Regions from separate parts of the Rhizobium sp. BR 317 genome, predicted to be linked through region 1. Evidence: predicted binding sites of a transcription regulator. Region 1 holds the regulator's gene; the other holds the start of a gene.
The links. The regulator LexA, encoded in region 1, represses DNA repair genes until DNA is damaged. The targets are predictions, from matches to a motif close to TGTTCNNNNTGTGTTCNG.
Positions count from the first base shown of each region.

Region 2: a site for LexA is predicted at 4,908-4,925, ahead of QD357_RS03915 (ATP-dependent helicase). Genes of this name have one in related genera too.

Region 1 is NZ_JARWLB010000001.1:275,154-282,483, reverse strand. It holds gene gltA (citrate synthase) at 1-342, opposite strand, end outside; gene QD357_RS01330 (ComEC/Rec2 family competence protein) at 622-3,081, shown strand; gene lexA (transcriptional repressor LexA) at 3,062-3,784, opposite strand; gene QD357_RS01320 (DUF2721 domain-containing protein) at 4,175-4,726, opposite strand; gene QD357_RS01315 (mechanosensitive ion channel family protein) at 4,772-6,802, opposite strand; gene QD357_RS01310 (alpha/beta hydrolase) at 6,871-7,330, opposite strand, start outside.
Region 2 is NZ_JARWLB010000002.1:268,289-275,618, forward strand. It holds gene QD357_RS03885 (amino acid ABC transporter permease) at 1-516, shown strand, start outside; gene QD357_RS03890 (amino acid ABC transporter ATP-binding protein) at 494-1,219, shown strand; gene QD357_RS03895 (AraC family transcriptional regulator) at 1,240-2,142, opposite strand; gene QD357_RS03900 (DUF2000 family protein) at 2,157-2,564, shown strand; gene QD357_RS03905 (OmpA family protein) at 2,636-3,304, opposite strand; gene QD357_RS03910 (flagellin) at 3,508-4,521, opposite strand; gene QD357_RS03915 (ATP-dependent helicase) at 4,978-7,330, shown strand, end outside.

The DNA.
Region 1 (7,330 bases):
CACCATGGTGTGGTGCACGACCCTGTAATCGAAGTCTTTCTTCTGGGCTGCGGTCGGCAATTCGCCGTAGAGCAGCAGGTAACAGACTTCGAGGAAATCGCCGTGTTCAGCAAGCTGTTCGATCGGATAACCGCGATGCAGCAGAACGCCTTCGTCGCCATCAATAAAGGTGATTCTGGACTCGCACGACGCAGTCGAGGTGAAGCCAGGATCGTAGGTGAAAGTGGAGGTGTTCTTATAAAGGGCACCAATATCAATGACACTTGGGCCGATGGTTCCGGTCTTAACCGGCAAATCCACCGTCTTTTCACCCCAAGTTAGTTTCGCGCTTTGTTCCGTCATGCTGATCCTCCAAGATTTGGCGGGATGGCGCCTTAAAAAGCGCCAAAGGGTTAAGCGACTAACGATTAGCTATATGATCCAGAGCCTAATGCCAAGTTATCGTTACGCCTATTTGTGCATTGCGGTATCAACTTTTGGGCACTGCGGTAGGCGGACTCGTCGTGCGCTAACATGAATTGGCGTCATTTGTTGGAGATTAGGCCGATTTCAGTTGAAATCACCTAGCGGTGACGGCAAAACTCTCGCTCTAGCTGTAGTTTTGCGTGGGCGCTGGGGTATATGCCTAATTTAGAGGCACCGGATCCGCAGGTGGAAAGTAGGGAGTTTGCTGCGGTTGCCGAGCGCGAGCACGGCATCGGCACGACTATTTCTGCTACCAAAGCGATGCGGCCGGAGCGAACACAGGATCACGCCGCGCTTATTGCCCGTCTTCGCCTTGCGGCAGGCAGCATCCGACTCGGCATTTACCATTTGGTCGAAGAAGAGGCGGCGTACGGTCGCGCGATGCTGTTTGCGCCGGTCTATATCGGCGCCGGCGCGATCTTCTGGTTTGCCGCCGGAGCCGATCCGCCGCCGCAGGCCGTTTTTGCCGCCCTCCTTATCTTCGCAGCCGCTTTCTTCATCCAACAGGAGGCGGGGCGGGTGTTGCGGCACTTGCTGTATGCGGCCATGCTTGCCTGCTCCGGCATGGCTTTGGCGCAATGCGAAACCTGGCGCGCGTCGACGGTGATGCTCGACTCTGCGGTGACGACTACGATCACCGGGCGGATCGAACGGCGCGAGGCCGACGATAAGGGGCGTTGGCGCTATGTCGTAGCTCTCGAGGCAACGGAAAAGCCGGCTGTTCGCCGGCCTCCGGCGCAGATCACCATTTTCGTGCGCAAACAGCTCCAGCCCTTTGAACTCGGGGATCGCATTCAAGGCAGGGCGCGGCTGACGCCACCGGCCGGACCCGCCTTGCCCGGTCTCAACGATTTCGCCTTCAGCGCCTATTTCGATGGCACCGGCGCGAACGGCTTTGCCTACGGAACGCCGACGCTACTATCACCGACCAGTGATGTTGCTCAGGGATCGTTTTTCGATAAGGCGGATATCTGGCTCGCGCGTTTGCGCAGCAGCATCGGCGACAGGATTAGGATGCTTTTGCCCGGTGACACCGGCGCCTTTGCGGCCTCGCTTGTCACCGATGAGAGACGAGCGATCTCGGATGAGACGACGGAAGCGCTGCGGACCTCAGGTCTTGCGCATATCATTGCCATCTCCGGCCTGAACATGGCGCTCTCCGCGGGCATCTTTTATGTCGGCCTGCGTTATGCCCTCAGCCTGTTTTTCGGCGTGGCCCAGGCCTGGCCAACGAAGAAGATCGCAGCCTTCGGCGCGCTGGTCACGGTGACAGCCTATTATTTCATTTCCGGCTTCGGCGTATCGGCAGAGCGCGCTTTCATCATGATGGCGATCATGCTGGTTGCCGTGCTCTTCGACCGGCCATCCCTCAGCCTCCGAAACGTAGCACTGTCGGCGATCGTCATCCTCATTCTGTCACCGTCACAGGCGCTCGGACCAAGTTTCCAGATGTCCTACGCGGCGACCTTGGCATTGGTGTCCGGTTATTCGCTCTGGACGAGGCGACCGCATCGGGAAAGCGTTCTCTCCCGGTTCCGGCTCCTGCGTCCGCTGCTCTTCGTCTCGCGCTTCTTCGGAGGCATATTGTCGACCTCCTTTATCGGCGGCGCGTCGACCGCGATCTTCTCGATAGAGCATTTTCACCGCTTGGCGACATATGGTCTTGTCGCCAATCTGGCGGCCATGCCGGTCGTCTCCTTTGTCGTCATGCCTTTTGGTATGGCGGCTACAATGCTGATGCCGTTTGGCGTCGATGCTCCTTTCTGGCAGATCACCGGCGCGGGACTCGATGCCGTCATCGTCGTTGCCAAAACGGTCGCCGCCTGGGGCGGCAATATTCCCTTTGGCCGACTACCGGTCTGGCTATTTCCCACGGTCATAGTCGGCTTCTTGCTGATGACCCTGCTCAAAACATGGCTGCGGCATGCGGGTGCGCTTTTGATCATTGGCTCGGTCGCAGTCGTGGCCCTCAGCCCCGGTGTTCCGAAACCCGATCTGATGATCTCCGAGGACGGTACGCTGGTCGCTTTGCTGCGAAACGGTGCGTTGACGACCAACCGTGAGAAACCGCCCGATTTCATCTTCGAGCAGTGGCAAAGAGCCCTGGCGATCACCGAGCAGCAACCGCCTGCGATGCTTCCGCCCGACAGCCAGCTCCCTAAAATCAGCAAATCGGACAAGCATCGCCGCTTGAGTTCCGACGAACAGACCGCCGTTCGAAAGGCGATGGATGCGGCACTGGACAATGCCGGGCAGGGCGGTTTCGCCTGCCAGAAAGGGGCTTGGTGCGTGGCAATGCTGGAGAATGGCGACATGCTTGTCACCATTGAAGACGCTGCTTATCTCGCTCCGGCCTGCGATACCGCCAATATCGTCGTCACACCCATACGGCTGCGGCTTGATCGCTGCCGCTCCGGCGCTATGCTTTTTACGGGCGTAACACTTCGCCGGACTGGGTCCATCGAAATGAACCTCGGCGCCGAGAAACCGGTAATAACGGCGGCGTTTGAAAATCTAACGCGGCCATGGAGCCTTCATCGCGCCTATGACTGGCGAACCGGTACTTTCGGAGCGCCGATCGCACCGGTGTCACCCGTCAGTGATAGCGGCGAATGAGGCCGACGAGCTTGCCTTGCACTTTCACACGATCCGGCCCGAAAATACGGGTCTCGTAAGCCGGGTTAGCGGCCTCAAGCGCGATCGAAGCTCCCTTGCGGCGGAAGCGCTTCAATGTCGCCTCTTCATCATCGACGAGAGCGACGACGATGTCGCCGGGATTGGCGGTCGTGGCGTTGCGGATAATGACGGTATCGCCATCAAAGATGCCGGCATCGATCATCGAGTCGCCCTTGACCTCCAGCGCATAGTGCTCGCCGGAGCCGAGCATGTCGGCGGGAACGGTGATGTCATGGGTATTGTTCTGGATGGCCGAGATCGGAACGCCGGCGGCGATGCGGCCCATGACGGGGACCGAGACCGAACTGTTGTTTTCCTCACTTACCGGCTTGGCGGGAGCGGGTGGCGGCACAAGTTGCGGTTTGCCAAGGCTACCCTCGATGACGCTTGGCGAAAAGCCGCGGCGTGGCTGCAGGCTCGGGCTATAGGCCTCCGGCAGCTTGATGACTTCCAGCGCCCGGGCCCGGTTCGGCAGACGGCGGATGAAACCGCGCTCTTCCAAAGCCGTGATGAGACGGTGAATGCCAGATTTTGACGCGAGGTCCAGCGCATCTTTCATCTCGTCGAAAGATGGCGGAACGCCGGACTCCTTCATGCGTTCGTGAATGAAGAGAAGCAGTTCCTGCTGCTTGCGCGTCAACATCGTTTTGAACCTCGGGACTGAGAAGGTGTCGTGAAACAAATCCAGAACGGACACTATATGTTCCATATGTGTTCCGCAAGTCCTTAAATTTTGGTGAATATTTTGTAAGTGTCTCAAATAAATGGGAACAGAACGGGTCCTGGGCTGACGGATTTTCTCGACGCATACAGACTAAGGTACTGATATGTATATGGAATACGATTAAATGTGATTTCTGCGATCAGGAGCGGTCCATCTCAAAAGCGATAAAAAGCCACGTTGTTTGCTCAATAGTCTCTTTGGAGAGCGATGCTCTCCGAACGAAGGAGAACAAACTGTAGATCGAACAGGAAGGATCGAATTTTCGCGGGGCTGGGATCGGCGACGATTCTAGTAATATTGGATGGAAATTCAATAGGTTGGGCTCTTACTCGAACTCCTGTGCGTATGCTCGAGCAGGGTGCGGTCGTTGGCGATCTGCTTTAGCATACTGCGACCGGCCAGAATCATCTCGAAGAGAAAGGCCACGAAAGCGCCCATGAGCGCGATGACGGCAAGGCCGAAGAACCACAGCAGTAGCTGCTCGCGAAATTGCTGGCGAATCGCTCCGCCCATGAGGCCGAGCGTTGCAAGGCATGTGCACATGCCCGATGCCGTGCCGAGCAGGACGGCAACCTCAAGCGCCAATGTCCGCCGCCGCAGATAGTAGAGCTGCAGCAGCCGCGTTTCATCCGGGTCCTCCGAAGTCACCCGTTCGAAAAGGCTGTTGACCCGGTCCGAGACGCGGGCGAGCCTAGCCGAGAAAACATTGAGGCACCCGGCGGTGCCGGCCAGGCCAGCAGAAAGACCGGCGTCAGCGCTATTTGAATAACGTGCGCGGCAGCAGACGTTAGCTGGTCGTTCAGCACGCTCGATCTCCTTTCCGACGTCATCCGCATCAGGTTCGGGGTGTTGCTTCGGCAAGGAAGGACGTCAGCGTGAGGCCGTGGCTGATCTCACGCGAATGTTTTACGTCGGTGGCGCCGGCGATTGTGCCAACTGTTCAGCGGTTCTCTTTTTGTGCATTGTCAGAGCGGCGGCTGCGGTGTCGGATTTCTCCTCGCCGCCCACCTGGACGGTTGGCTGAGCGAATTCGATACCGTTTTCCATGAAGGCGTCGCGGATCATGGTGTAGGCGCGCCGCCGGATATAGGTTTGCCGACCGGGAAGGACGGTGAAGGCAAAGCTCAGTTCGATACCGAAGTCGCCGATCTGCTCGACGCCCTTCATTTTCAGGGTCTCGAGGATTTGCGGGCCGATTTCCGGATCTTCCTTCAATTGCTCTCCGATTTGCTTGGCGATCTTCTTCGCCTTGGCGACATCGGTGTTGAACGGAACCCGCAGCATGAATTTATCGATCGCCCAGTCACGGCTCATGTTCTGAACGGCGCCAAGTTCGCCGAAGGGAACCGTGAACACCGGACCGCGATGATGTCGAAGCCTGACGGAACGCAGGCTGAAGGATTCCACAGTTCCCTTGTAGCTGCCGCTCTGAATGTATTCGCCAACGCGGAAGGCATCGTCCATGAGGTAGAAAATGCCGCTGACGATATCCTTGACGAGCGTTTGCGAGCCGAAGCCTATCGCCACGCCGAATATGCCGGCTCCCGCAATCAGCGGCCCGATCTGCACGCCCATTTCCGACAATACCGTGAGGACGGCGGCCGCGATGACGATGGCTGCAAGCGCGTTGCGGAAGATCGGCAGCAGGGTGCGAAGGCGGCCCGCGCGCGCGGCTTCCGCCGACGGCGAGGATGCGTCGCTATCGGCAACGCTCAATCTCTCGTCAATGAATGCTTTCGACAACTGCCAGCAGAGATCGGCCAAAATCAGGATGACGACGCTCTTCAGTGCGCCGCGAACGGCTGCGTCGATTGCCGGATTTTCTCGTGCGAGGATGTTGGGATCATAGTGCCAGATGACTGTGATCCAGCCGACCGCGGCTGCGATGACGAGTGCCCGCGCACCACGGACTGCCAACACCATGCGCGCACTGTTCTTGTTGTCGCTCGGCCACCGTCCTTTTGCGAATGCCTCTGCCGTTCGTCCGACGGCGGACAGCAATCCCGGAAGAATAACGGCATAGACCCCAAGCCAGAAAAGACCGAGGAAGTTTGTCACCCAAAGAAGCCAGAGGCCGATCGCGTAGACTGAATAGAGGGTATTCACAAGCGCTAGCTGCCTGGAGGCTGTCGCATCGCCCGGCCGTCGCCACACGGCTTCAAATACGATTAGCAACAGGAGAATGGAGAAGCCGTGGGAAATGACGGTGCCGACGTCTCCGTCGATGGAGAGCGGTTTGGTCAGCGACGTCGTGGCGCCGGCGAAGGCCAGAACGGCGATGAAGAGACAGGCTCTATGGTAGCCGAAGGGCGACAAGGCGCCTGCGTCCCTCGATAGCTTGCAGCAGGCAAACACGAGGCGAGCGGCGATGAATGCCAGCAGATAAAACAGGATCACCACATGCAGAAGTGGCGGCCAGTCGATGGCCAGGAAAATGCCGGAGCTGACGAGGGTGAAAGCGATCCATGGCCCGAATTCTCCGATCGTGTGTGCGACAAGAGGATTTTGAAACCGGGCTTTGAGGACAGTTTTTTTGAAAAACCATTCCCCCGCGAGACCGATGCAGACCAGTATGGTGAGCATGACGAATGCTGGCGCAAAGCCGCTGTTCCTTGCCTGCTCACGCACCCTGCGCGCTGCATCGGCGAGCTGCACCGGGACATTCGGAATCGCCGCTCGCAGCGCCTGATATCGCGCCCGAGCGCGGGCTTCGCCGCTCTCGATCAATGTCGCTGTCGCCGCGGTAGGCTGCTGCTCCGCCGCCTGCCGCTTTTCCAGCCACTGGCGTAGCTCCGGATCATTCATCAAGCGAAGCAATTCGGACACTTTTGCAGGCGGTGCCGCAGGGGGTGTTTCGGCAACCTGCGCCCGGCACAGTTGCGGCACGATCATCATAAAAAGAAGAACCAAAACACCAGGGATCAGGCGCCGAAACATCTGAACAACCTCGAAACCAGTTCATTCGCAAGGGAAGTCATCAATTGGCACCTGCCGATCTCGGCCGTTCAATTCGTGAGTTCACGCTGCTGGGGGTCGCTTTTCAATGTATCTTCGATATCGGTAGCTTTAGGGCCGGTTGTTTTGGCGTTTTCGATCGCGGTGACGGGCGCTGTTACTGTCTTGGCAGCCACCGTACCGACGCCTTTGACTGTTCCGGCAATCACAGCGGTGATGTCGTCGCTCAGCCGTACGTCGGAATCGGTGAGCGGCTGCCCGGCAACGAGTCGGGTGCCGATCAACTTGACGATTTCCGGGCTCTCCGCGAATTTTCCGTGGTTGAGGCTGTCTCCGGTTTTCACCTTGGTAAGATCGATCGCGGTGATCCCAGCGCGTTCGAGCTTGGTGCGGTAGGGTTCTTCGGCCGGATTGATGGCGCCGAGGCGATAGACATCGCCCGATATCAGTCGGGAGACTGCCAGCGCCCGGTCGTCCTGGGAAACAAAGATCGTGAACTTCGGCCGCGGC
Region 2 (7,330 bases), on a different contig from region 1:
GCGCGTATCGCGGTCAAGTATTTCGTCGAACTCTTTCAAGGCACGCCCCTGCTGATGCAGCTCTTTCTGGCCTTCTTCGGCCTCGGCCTCTTCGGCATCGATGTGCCGGCGTGGCTGGCCGCCGGCGTTGCCCTGATCCTCTGGTCTGCAGCCTTTCTCACCGAGATATGGCGTGGCTGCGTCGAGGCCGTGGCGAAAGGCCAATGGGAAGCCTCCGCCAGCCTCGGCATGGGCTACATCCAGCAGATGCGCTACGTCATCCTGCCGCAAGCGCTTCGCATTGCCGTGCCGCCGACGGTCGGTTTCTCCGTGCAGGTGGTCAAAGGCACCGCTCTGACCTCGATCATCGGCTTCGTCGAACTTTCGAAGGCCGGCACGGTCATCACCAACGCGACGTTCCAGCCGTTTACCGTCTACGGCTTCGTCGCCCTCATCTATTTCGCCCTATGCTGGCCGCTGTCGAAGAGCAGCCAAATCCTGGAAAGGAAACTCAATGTCGCTCATCGAGGTCACTGAAGTCCGCAAGAGCTTTGGGGCGAACGAGGTACTGAAAGGCATCAACCTCGATGTCGAGCCCGGCGAAGTGATCGCCATCATCGGCAAAAGCGGCTCGGGCAAATCGACGCTGCTGCGCTGCATCAATGGGCTGGAAACGATCGACGACGGCGCAATCTCGGTGGCCGGCGCGCAGCTCCTGCCCGATGATGTGCATCTGAAGGCATTGCGGCTGAAGGTCGGCATGATCTTCCAACAGTTCAATCTCTTTCCGCATCTGAGTGCCGGTCGCAACGTCATGCTGTCGCAAATGGTCGTGAAGAAGGCCACCAAGAACGATGCCGAGGCGATGGCCCGGCGCATGCTCGATCGTGTCGGACTCGGACACAAGTTCGACGCCTATCCCGACGAACTCTCGGGCGGTCAGCAGCAACGCGTCGCCATTGCCAGGGCGCTCGCCATGCAGCCGATCGCGCTCCTTTGCGATGAGATCACCTCGGCGCTCGATCCCGAACTGGTGGCTGAAGTTCTCGCGGTTGTCCGCGAACTTGCCGGTGAAGGGATGACGCTGTTGATGGTGACACACGAAATGAAGTTCGCTCGCGACGTCTGCTCGCGCGTCGTCTTCATGCACCAGGGCCGCGTCCATGAAATCGGCCCGCCGGGCGATGTCTTCGCCAATCCGCAAACACCGGAGCTCAAACAATTCCTCGGCATGCATTGAGAATTGCCGGAGGGTTCCGGCTAGCCTCGCGGCGGCACCCCTGCGGTCTCCAGCATGCCAACCCAAGCGCCCGGCGCCATGCCGAATGCCTTCTTGAAATGCCGGGTCAGATGGCTTTGGTCCGCGAACCCGGTGGCGGCTGCGACTTCGGCGATCGGTTCGCCATCGGCGATCATCGCCTTGGCCCGCTGCAGCCGCCGCATCAGCAGGAAGCGATGCGGGCTGGTGGCGAAAGCAGCACGGAAATGACGTGAGAGCGCAAAGCGGTCGAGGCCGGTGATGCGCTCCAGTTCCTCCGAGCGGACGCCACGCATGGCATGCGCTTCCAGATAATCGCGCGCTGTCTTCACTTGGCTCCAGGCAACGCTTCCCAACGGCTTTTGCGGCAGGCGCGCATGTGAGGCGAGCCCTGCAGCAACCCGTGAGACGAAATCATCGACGAAGAGTTCATCCAGCTCGCGGTCGAGTTCGCCAAGTGCTGCCAGCAGCAGGCCGGCGAGACGATCATCCTCGACCACGGGATCATCGACAAAGGGCAGGCCGATGCGCGCCGCTTCGAGACATTGCATCAGCATCGACGGTTCGAGATAGAGCATGCGGTAGAGCAATCCGTCGTCGGTCGCGGCACCGCCATCATGCAGCTCGTCCGGATGCAGGACGATCACCCGGCCCGGCAGGCTGTAGCGCCGCTCGCCGCGATAGCTGAAGGCCTGCACGCCGCGGATGGTGACGCCGAGCGCATAGGTATCGTGCCGGTGCGGCTCGAACGCGTCGCCACGAAATTGCGCCTGAATGCGCTCGATACCGGGATAAGCGGGTGCGGATACGATGCGGTTTGCTTCCGGCATCGTGCACGAACGTTCAAGACCTTCGAAGATATGGCCGGCAACATCCTCGCGCAAAAGCTCATTCCCAGACTGCATAAGAGAGATCACCAATGTTCAATACCAAAATCGCGATCATTCTGCGAAGCAATCTTGCATCCTGGCAAAAACTGAACGTGACCGCCTTCCTATCGAGCGGCATTGTCGGTCAGTTTCCTGACGTCATCGGCGAGCCCTATCGAGACCGCGCCGGCAACCTCTACAACGCGCTATCGATCCAGCCGATGATCGTCCTATCCGCCGACGAAGAGATGATGAGCACGATTCATCGCCGGTCGCTGGAGCGAAATGTCACCTCCTCGATCTTCATCGAGGAAATGTTTTCGACCGGTCATGATGTCGCCAATCGCGCCGTCTTCTCCGAATTTGCGCCCGAGGACGCCAAAGTGGTCGGCATAGCATTGCGCGCGGACAAGAAGATCGTCGACAAGATCACCAAGGGCGCGACGATGCATTCGTGAATGGGTTGCAGTGAAAACAAAACGGCCGGGTCGCAAAACCCGGCCGTTTTGTTGGAATAGCCAATGTCAGATCAGCCGTTCTGGGTGATCGGCGCGATCTGGATTTCGACGCGGCGGTTCTGCGAACGACCGGCCTCGCTGGCGTTGGTGGCGACCGGCTGGCTCGGGCCGAAGCCGACGGCGGACATGCGGCGCTGGTCGATGCCCTGGCTGCCGAGGTAGCTCGCAACCGAATCGGCGCGGCGTTCGGACAGATCCTGGTTATGCTGCAGGCTGCCGGTCGAATCCGTATGGCCGTTGACGTCGATCAGCGTCCGGTTGAACTTGCGAAGCACGATCGCGACCGAATTCAGCGTCGAGAAGAATTCCGGCTTGATCGCATCCTGGTCGATGTCGAAGGTAATGGCCGACGGCATGTTGAGGATGATGCGGTCGCCGACGCGCGTCACCGAGACGCCCGTGCCCTGCAACTGCGCACGCAGCTCAGATTCCTGCTGGTCCATATAGTTGCCGATGCCGGCACCTGCGAGCGCGCCTACGCCGGCGCCGATCAGCGCCGCATTGCGGCGCGATGCCGGCGAGTGGCCGATGAGGAGGCCGGCAACCGCACCGACGCCAGCGCCGATCGCGGCACCGCCCGCCGTGTTGGATACTTTCTGCTCGCCCGTATAGGGGTCAGTTGTCGTACATGCATTGAGAAAGGCTGCCGAGACGGCAAGGATGGCAAATTTCTTGATCATAGAATCGTCGCTCTCCGGTTCGATGGTCCGCAGGAGATATGAAGCATTGCGGCAATATGATGAAGCGGAATCTTCGCCTACCCACTGCCGATCTGCCGGCACCTTGTTCCGGAGCGTTTTCTCCCCAATTTATGGCTTGCAGGGAACAGGATTCGCTTCGCCGATCCCTCTCTATTCCCGTTGAAATCCAAAGCGTTACGTGATTAGAGGTTCTGGAAGAGCTGTCTCAACGTATCGAAGCTCGCATTGGCAATCGACAACGATTGCAGCCCCAATTGCTGCTGCGTCTGCAGCGCCAATACCCTGCTTGATTGCTTCTCCATATCGGCATCGACCAGCTTGCCGACGCCGCTGGTGAGCGAATCACTGAGATTGCTGGCAAATTGGCTTTGCAGACTGACACGCGATTCCAACGAGCCGAAAGCCGATCCAATAGTGTTCAGTTGATTCAGCATGGCGGTGACCGTGTTGACCATGTCGGTCAAAGCGCCCTGCGTCGTATTGGCGTCGAGCGAGATTTGCACCTGCCCGCTAGTGTCGCCGTTTTGGCTGCTGATCAGCACATAGTTTTGGGCCGCTCCCGCTTCCGTCGCAAAAGCGGTGGAGGTAAGCACGCCATAGCCGCCGGTGCCACTTGACTGATCGTCGATCAAGTATCGTGCATCCGCCGATACGATGGTGCCGCTGGTGGAGCTGACACCCTCATAATTCAGCATGCCGATCGAAACCGTGCCATCGGTATGATGGATGAGGGAGCCCGGGATCTCATGCGGCTCGGTCGGATCCTCACCGTCCTGGAGCACGACCCAGTTGACTCCGTTGAAGCTCGTGGACTGGCCGACGCTGCGAAGCTGGTCCTTGAGTTCGCTGATCTCGTCGTTGAGTTTGGTCTTATCGACGCTGCCCTCGTAGGCCGTCACCAATTTCGACCTGATCTGAGTGACGATGTCGATGGCGCTGTTGACGCCCGTGGAAGCGGTACTGACAGTGGCCGTGGCAAGCCCAAGTGCGTCCTGCACGGCTGAGACGGCGCCGATATCTGTGCGCGTCAGTGTCGAGATCGTCCAATAGGTGGCGTTGTCCTTAGCAGTCTGCACACGCAGACCGGACGACATCTGGCGCTGTGCGACATTCAGATTCGCCTGTGTGTTTCGAAGGACTTCAAGGGCTGTATTGACAGGGGAACTCACCCTTATGAAGGTCGAAAAAATACTCACGACACATGAACTCCGGACGCAACGATACGCAACAAGTACAAGGAGACATTGGAACCATGCCGCGGGCGCTCATGCGCGCGGGCCGACCAAGGTCGGCGAAGGTTGAGCCCGGCAAAAAACAGCGCCTGAAACTCGAGCGGTTACAGGTGCCTATGATTAGCAATCACGCTTAATAAAGCGATAATTGAAACAGACAATTTACCATAAATCGCCCCTCGACCCGAAAATGGTTATCTCGTTCAGGTTGCGATCATTCCACCGCCCTGAGCTTGGCCGCCCTTCGCGCGCAATGCGGAGGCCAACATCTCTTCGCGCAACCGCCGCCCCTCCTGCGACGGCGATTTCGGGCTGCCAAACGGTTATTGAACGGCCGGAACACTCAGAAATGTGCACTTTTTGTTCTATTTACCGGCCGTTTCTTTTGCCTTTCAGGGCAGAATCATTACATTGAGCCGCATGACTATCGGACATGACGACATTCCCTTCTTTGACGAGGAGCCGGAGCACCTGGCCCCGCGTCGGCCTGCCCCTGCCCCCAGCGCCGGTGGCGGTATTGCGGCCCGCGCCATGGCTGCGCGCGATAGCGGCCGCCGGCCCGACTATCTCGCTGGCCTCAACCCGGAGCAGGCGGAAGCGGTCGAGACGCTGGATGGGCCTGTGCTGGTGCTCGCGGGCGCCGGCACTGGCAAAACGCGGGTGCTGACGACCCGCATCGCTCATATCCTGTCCACCAACCGCGCCTTCCCCTCGCAGATCCTCGCCGTCACCTTCACCAACAAGGCCGCCKGCGAGATGAAGGAGCGTATCGCCCTGCTCGTCGGCGGCGCTGTCGAGGGCATGCCGTGGCTCGGCACGTTCCATTCGATCGGCGTCAAGCTGCTGCGCCGTCACTCCGAGCTGGTCGGCCTCTCCTCGAGCTTCACCATTCTCGACACCGACGATGTCGTGCGTTTGCTCAAGCAATTGATCCAAGCCGAGGGCCTAGACGACAAACGTTGGCCGGCTAAGCAATTTGCGGGGATGATCGACACTTGGAAGAACAAGGGCCTCAGCCCGGCCGACATTCCGGAAGGCGATGCACGCGCCTTTGCCAACGGCAAGGGCCGCGAACTCTATGCCGCCTATCAGGCCCGCCTGAAGACGCTGAACGCCTGCGACTTCGGCGACCTTTTGCTGCATCCGATCAACATGTTCCGGCAGAATCCTGATATATTGAAGGATTATCACCAGCGCTTCCGCTACATCCTCGTCGACGAATATCAGGACACCAACACGGCGCAATATATGTGGCTGCGTCTGCTGGCGCAGCGGCCGAAGGGCGAACTGCAAAACGTCTGCTGCGTCGGCGACGACGACCAGTCGATCTACGGCTGGCGCGGCGCTGAGGTGGACAATATCCTGCGCTTCGAAAAGGATTTTCCCGGCGCCAAGGTGATCAAGCTTGAGCGCAACTATCGCTCCACCGAACATATTCTCGGGGCTGCCGCGCATCTCATCGCCCATAACGAGGGTCGCCTCGGCAAGACGCTGTTCACCGACCGCTCCGACCCCGACGATATCAAAGTGCAAGTGCACGCCTCCTGGGATTCGGAGGAAGAAGCGCGTGCGATCGGTGAAGAGATCGAGCAGCTTCAGCGCAACAAGCATAATCTCAATGATATGGCGATCCTCGTGCGCGCCTCTTTCCAGATGCGCGAATTCGAAGATCGTTTCGTCACGCTGGGCCTGAACTATCGTGTCGTCGGCGGCCCTCGCTTCTACGAGCGCCTCGAAATCCGCGACGCCATGGCCTATTTCCGCCTCGTCTGCCAGCCGGCCGACGATCTTGCCTTCGAGCGCATCATCAATACGCCCAAGCGCGGCCTCGGCGACACCACCGTTCGTGCTTTGCACGATTATGCCCGTGAGCGCGACATTCCGATGCTGGCGGCAGCGGCCGATATCATCGAGACGGACGAGATGAAGCCGAAGGCGCGCAAGGCGCTGTTCGACGTCGTGCAGTCCTTCCGTCGCTGGCAGGGCCTGCTTGAAAACACACCGCATACGGAGCTTGCCGAGCAGATTCTCGAAGAATCCGGCTACACCGACATGTGGAAGAACGACAAATCGGCGGAAGCACCCGGACGGTTGGAAAACCTGAAGGAACTCATCCGCTCGATGGATAGTTTCGAATCCATGCGCGGCTTCCTCGAACACGTCGCCCTCGTCATGGACACTGAACAGAACGAGAATCTAGACGCAGTCTCGATCATGACGCTGCACTCCGCCAAGGGTCTGGAATTCGACACCGTTTTCCTGCCCGGCTGGGAGGAAGGCCTTTTCCCGCACCAGCGCTCGCTTGACGAAAGCGGCCGCGCCGGTCTGGAGGAAGAACGCCGCCTCGCCTATGTCGGCCTCACCCGCGCCAAGCGCCGCTGCCACATATGGTTCGTCTCCAACCGCCGCATCCACGGCCTCTGGCAATCGACCATCCCTTCGCGCTTTCTCGACGAACTGCCGGAAACCCATGTCGAAGTCGCGGAAGTGGAGCAATCCTATGGCGGTTACGGCCGCGGCGGCTACGGCCAGTCCCGTTTCGACAAGGCCGATCCCTTCGCCAACTCCTATTCTACCCCCGGCTGGAAACGCGCCCAGGCCAACAAGACCGACGCCACCCGCGACAACTGGGGCTCCCGCTCCGGCCACGCCGTCGAACGCATCGGCTACGGCGAAAGCGGCCCCAAAACCCGCACCATCGACGGCGAACTCGTCGCCAAATCCACCTCCGCCGAACCCTCCCGTTTTTCCATCGGCGACCGCGTCTTCCACA